Regions from separate parts of the Paenibacillus sp. M-152 genome, predicted to be linked through region 2. Evidence: riboswitches for the same ligand, from Rfam matches in the RefSeq annotation. Region 2 holds a riboswitch; the other holds the start of a gene.
What was found. A riboswitch is a leader RNA that binds a small molecule or an ion and turns the genes downstream of it on or off. The one in region 2 is predicted to bind FMN.
Positions count from the first base shown of each region.

Region 1 (3,148 bases), 2.0 Mb from region 2:
TGATAAGAAAAGTATCCAATAAGTAAGCTCGGAATCAATAACACAGCCAAAAAAGAAATGATTAATTTTGTCCTCATTAAATAAAACTGCTTGAGAAACCTGTTCCACCACGGAACTGTTTGTTTTTCTTTAGTCATGTTTTTTCTCCTCTGTGTCTGATGGTCACTACATTGTTTTATTCGACAGAAATCGACTAATTTTATAGATGTAATCTTAAAAAATGATGAATCAAGGCATGTTTTAGGTACATTTTTTAAAAAATAGTTCTTAAGGGCTAATCACGGTATGAATATGCATACATAAAAAGCCAAATCAGAGATGCAAAAGCACCTTCATGATTTGGCTTGAGGTGAGTATAAAGCAAATGGATCTGTTAATTTTTTTGCTGACGAGAAATTATAAAGAGTGTAACCCAGATAAGCATAAAACCAGTTAATTGCGCTACGGTAACGATTTGTTGGAAAGCGATCCAGTTAATCACAACACCTACCATAGGAAAGCTCAATTCTGCCATCGTAGCATAAGAAGCTTTGGTTGTACTTAAGCCTTTGTAATACAGTAATAAGCTGAGAAGACCCGGAAGCAATGCCTGCAGCAGCAAGTTGATAATTACAGCTGCGCCCGCCCATGTACCTGTAGGCATATTCCACGGAGCATGCTCCACAGAGGTGAGAACAATGAGCAGAGGGAGCGCCACCATGAAGCGAAGGGAGGTTACCGTTTCATATTTCATCGAACGGAGCAAGTAGCTGCCCATAACGGTCGAACCGCCCCACAGAATCGCTGCACCCAGTGCAAGCAGACTACCAACTTGAACAAAATCATGAACATGTCCAAAGGGAAGCGACCAACCGAAGGTCAGAAGATACGTCCCGAACAGAGCGATGATAATTAATATTCCAAAATGACGCGGTAACATTTCCTTCAATATCACGCGGGCCAGAATAATAGCAACCAAAGGTTGAAGCTTCTGAAGTAAAAGTACGGCATTCAGATCACCGTTGCTGAGTGCCATGGTGAAAATCACACTGGCCAGTGCCGAGCCACCCCATGAGACAAACAAAATAGCGAAAACCTGACGAAATCGTATCGTTTTAAGCTCCTCGCGATGCTTCCACAGCATCGGCGTCAGAGCGATAAAGAGTAGCGCATGCTCCATCAGTACGATTTGTGCTGAGGTAAATGATTTTAACAAAATAATACGAAACAGCGGGTCTGCGCCCCACAAGGCCGCTCCAATCGCGACTAGCCAAAAACCGCTTTTCATGTGGGAGCTACGATCAAAATCCTTGGATGTTAGTACAGTTGATGATTGACTCATACTTATTTAGCTCCTTGCGAATACAGGACCGGTGGCACAAAAACCCCCGTCCATGGCGAAGGCCATGCAAGACGGGGGTTGATCAAATAAACTTGCCGTTTGATGCAAGTTAAATGAAGTCACTGCACAACCATAATGCAGTATTCATCGACTTTGCGGCATGTTCATATTTCGATCTTCTTCCATCCGGACTTTACCGTCGGCTTTGGCATCTCACCAAATCAGTCCGTATCTTGTTGCCAGATACAGAGTCGCGGGCTTAGCTCCATGAGCCATACCGCCGGTTGGGAATCTCACCCTACCCCGAAGATCCTTATTCCGTTTTTTAATTTCTCCTATAGGATATACCTGTTTTGGAATGAAGTCCAGTGAAAAATGTGTGTATATCAAGCAAGGATTTTCACCTTTTTATGAAAGCGTTCTATGTTTAATCCTTATTACTAGGCAATATCCTTATACTCAATGCGCCGAATTGCCGCATAAGCCACAAGCATTCCCAGCACAGAGAAGCTGATTTGCACGGGGGCAATGGAGCTAAGGGTAGCACCGTTATTATTGGAGAAAAGCAATGCTACAATCAGAATCGAGGTCACAATGGTCGTGGGTACAGAGTATCTTCGCATTCCCATATACAGCGGAACCAATCCCATAAAACTGGCGGCAACGGCATTGATTAGCGTGCGCGCTGATTGCTCGGCTAGTATGGAAAGAGTGAGCTTATCCGGTACAATTATGACAAACTGGTTGAGCAAATGGATCGCAGCCGTAATGATGATTTCCGAGATTACAATAGACAAGAATGTAAACAGCAGCACAATCAAGAGCTTGGCGATCATTAGCTTTTGACGATGAATCGGATACATGAACAAGATTGTAATCGATTTGGATTTAAATTCTCCTACGATAAAACGGCACAGTAGAACGGAGGCAAATACAATAAACGTTGCCCTCACCATATTGTCCATAAGATCGAGAAGCTGAGCGTACTGTGTAAATTCGGGTACTCCTTCATTTTGGCTGTCCAGTGCAATAGTACTGAGCAACCCTAGAATGCAAGCGTTGGCGATCAGCACTGAACGGATATAACCCACCAGATGAAGCTTTTTCATCTCCAACTGTATCAATTTAAGCATGGTGATCCCCTCCATGTAACAGACGTAAAAAGTAGTCTTCCAGCGTACTGCTCTTCTGATGAATGGAATCGACCTCTACATCATTTAAAATGAGCGTTTTCGTAATTTGCTTCTGCGGTACACTAGTATCGTAAATACGTATACTCTGTTCATTAAGCACCCTTATATTATTCAGACTCAGATGGTGGGAGAGGATGTAGGCTGCTTTTTTGCAATCGTTGGTCGTAAATTCGATATATTCCGTATTGGTATCCCGTACCTGTTCCATCGAAACTTCCTCAATCAGCCGTCCGTGATTAATCACGCCTATTGTATCCGCAATCTGCTCAATTTCCGCTAATAAATGACTGGACACGAGCAGCGTCATCCCATATTCCTTGCATAGCATATGGAATAACTGCCGAATTTCCTTGATTCCCACTGGGTCCAGACCGTTAATCGGTTCATCTAAAATGAGTAGCTCCGGCTTGGTCGCAATGGCTCGGGCAATCCCGAGACGCTGCTTCATTCCTAGTGAAAAGTCTTTTACCGGCTTGTCATCTGCATTCCGCAAGTTCACTAATTCCAGTGCATCCCGGACAGCCTGCTTATTATAATAGCCCATGTATTCACAATGAAGTTCGAGATTTTGCTGAGCAGTCAGCCTGTCATAAAAAATCGGATATTCAATAATCGAACCCATCCGTCCGAGCAG
Region 1 covers NZ_CP034141.1:1,506,910-1,510,057, forward strand. The annotation lists gene EGM68_RS06685 (methyl-accepting chemotaxis protein) at 1-137, opposite strand, end outside; gene EGM68_RS06690 (DMT family transporter) at 374-1,321, opposite strand; FMN riboswitch at 1,492-1,636, opposite strand; gene EGM68_RS06695 (ABC transporter permease) at 1,762-2,454, opposite strand; gene EGM68_RS06700 (ABC transporter ATP-binding protein) at 2,447-3,148, opposite strand, start outside.
Region 1: another riboswitch for FMN. It lies ahead of EGM68_RS06690 (DMT family transporter); the one in region 2 lies ahead of ribE (riboflavin synthase).

Region 2 (3,148 bases):
AACGGATTCCAGCCGCAGAATGGCTGAAATTAATGGGTAAAACGAAGCATCTTCTCAAAGAGGAAGCAACGCTGGCTACCTTTGAGCAGGAGATTGAGCGTCGCTGGACTATCCTGAAAAAGAAACATGAAATTTCGGAGTTATAATTCTGTTTTTTGCATAATAATCGTGTAACATTGTTAGCCGCTGTTTCGGCACCAGTTCGATTGAGATTCCTTGCGCTTGCTGCGCAAGGAATCTTTTTTTGCGTTTATGGACTGAGGCATAAAAAAACAGGTAATGATTTCCGATATAGGAGTGGAGGCCTATAGAAGGCATGTTATAAAGTTTTCTTCTGAATTTTAAGATGCAATGAGGTGCAGGTAATGATTAAGCTGAATACAGTTGAAATAATTGAAATTATAAAGAAGCAAATCCCCAAGGTTATGAACATCACGCCAGTGGAACTCAAGTTTACGGATGATTTTGGACGAGCATCGCTGGCGGCAACAGAACACAAATTCACGCTGACGAACCAGCATTATTCTGCCAAGGTGATGGATTGTGTGTTAGAAACACAAGTGCGCCCTATTTTAATGTGTGAAATTATTTATTTTTTAAAATGCGAGTTTATTGATGGGCATGTGGATGTGCGACTGGATTATGAAGCATGTTCTGAGGGAGAGCGAGGACCTGTCGCTTCGGCCGTTATTACCTTTGACCATGATACACAGCTTGGAGTCGACGAACTGGCCGATCTGATTGATCTGGCACTTCATATGAATGATAAAACCTGGTTTGAAGAACTCTCCAGCCAATATGTCAAAACCAAAGCAGGAGCTTCTATTAGATAACTTGCTTTTTTTTGAAGTCGGTGCTAATATACGTAACAAGTTTAATGTTAATTCAATTAAATAAGAGCAAGATCCTTCGGGGCGGGGCGAAATTCCCCACCGGCGGTGATGACATGTTTGTGAATCGCTTCTGCGAACACAGCATGGCTTAGTCCGTGACCCGGATGCTGAACAATCAGCAGAAGGTGGACCTGGTGTAATTCCGGGACCGACAGTATAGTCTGGATGGGAGAAGGATACGAAGCGCATGTGCATGACGTGGCATGTGCCAATTTTTAGCATACTTAAAAGTACGTACGGCTTATTTCGTTGTAGGACAGCATCAGACGATAGCTTTTTTTAGCTTTCTTTTTGATAACGTTCTGAGCGTAATTGCTGTATCTTCGATCATGCTTTCTTTTGGCAAACCTATGATTTCATGTCATTTTAAGACATACATGAACTGCGCTTGTATACTACATATGTGACTCTCATCACCCCCATGACGGATTGAATCCTGACTGGGGGTTATTTGCGCTTACAGCAGATGAATTAGGGATAAACTGAAATGTAGTGGAAAGGAGTGAAAGCATGTTTACCGGATTGGTCGAGGAAGTGGGTCGCATTCAAAGTATTTCCAAAAGCGGTGAAGCGATGGTGCTGGGGATTTCGGGTTCTGTGGTATTGGGCGATTTGAAAATCGGCGATAGTGTCTCGGTAAATGGGGTTTGCCTGACGGCAATACAGATTGGTACTAAAGATTTTAAGGTTGATGTGATGCCAGAGACTTTTCGCAGCAGTAATCTAAGGGAACTCAGATCCGGCAGCCGAGTCAACCTGGAGCGAGCGATGGCGGCGAATGGAAGGTTCGGAGGACATATCGTACAGGGACATGTGGACGGGACGGGTACGATTCGCGGAGTAACATCAGACCAGAATGCAGTTGTGTTCGAAGTTGAGCCTTCTGATCAAGCATTATTTAAATATGTTCTCCTCAAAGGGTCAATTACAATTGATGGTATCAGCCTCACAGTCGCGCAGCGTACGAGAGATAGCTTTGCCGTATCCATCATCCCCCACACCTTAGCTGAAACGGCCTTACAAGCCAAACGTGAAGGAGACACTGTGAATATTGAATGCGACATATTGGGCAAATATGTGGAGCAGCTTTTACATTACAGAGGTTCAGTACCGATGAAGAGAGCAGATCAAGCTCCTCTTAGTTTGGACTATTTGGCGAAACACGGCTTTGCTTGATACAGCCTGATACAGAATGATAGAAAATTTGGTTCAGGAGCATTCGTGACATAAGACATAAGGAGGAGAGGGTTATGGATAGAGGCATCCAAACAAGTGCGACGACAAATATCATGGAGCAGGGCGAGTTGCACCATGACGAAGAGATTCGATTGGATTCCATCGAAGAAGCATTGGAGGATTTAAAGAACGGCAAAGTCGTTATTGTAGTGGATGATGAACAGCGGGAAAATGAAGGCGACTTTATCGCTTTGGCTGAGAAAGCATCGCCTGAGGTCATCAACTTCATGATTACAGAAGGTCGCGGGTTGGTCTGCGTGCCGATCACACAGCACAGAGCCGAGGCATTGGAATTGCATCCTATGGTAGAGCAAAACACAGATTTTCACGGTACCGCCTTTACGGTATCGGTAGATCATATGAAGACAACAACGGGGATTTCAGCGGCCGAGCGCTCTTTGACTGTTCGCGCCTTAGCCGACGAAGCAATCACGGGCAGCGATTTCCGCAAACCTGGTCACATGTTCCCGCTAATTGCTCGCGATGGTGGGGTCTTGCAACGCGCTGGTCATACTGAAGCGGCTGTCGATCTGGCCCGACTCAGCGGCTTCAAGCCCGCCGGGGTCATTTGCGAAATTATAAAGGAAGATGGCTCAATGGCCCGCTTGCCTGATTTGGCCGTGATCGCCAAGCGACATCAATTGAAGCTGATTAGCATTCAACATTTAATTGAATACCGTCGTCGTTTGTCATTGTAAATAATTCAAAAAAAAGAGAGGTTGATAAGCATGGCACGTTTTCTGGAAGGTAATCTTGTATCAAGTGGTTTAAAGTATGGTATTGTGGTGGGCAGATTTAATGAGTTTATTACAAGCAAACTGTTAAGTGGTGCGCTTGACGCACTTCAACGACATGGTGCACAGGAAGATGAAATTGATGTAGCATGGGTGCCGGGTGCATTTGAAATCTCACTTATTGCACAAAAAATGGCTGCAAGCGGAAAATATGATGCCGTCATTACGCTTGGCACGGTTATCCGTGGCTCTACTTCACACTATGATATCGTCTGCAATGAAGTG
Region 2 covers NZ_CP034141.1:3,484,834-3,487,981, reverse strand. The annotation lists gene EGM68_RS15250 (thiamine pyrophosphate-dependent enzyme) at 1-146, shown strand, start outside; gene EGM68_RS15245 (IDEAL domain-containing protein) at 366-833, shown strand; FMN riboswitch at 902-1,074, shown strand; gene ribE (riboflavin synthase) at 1,404-2,069, shown strand; gene ribB (3,4-dihydroxy-2-butanone-4-phosphate synthase) at 2,144-2,827, shown strand; gene ribH (6,7-dimethyl-8-ribityllumazine synthase) at 2,858-3,148, shown strand, end outside.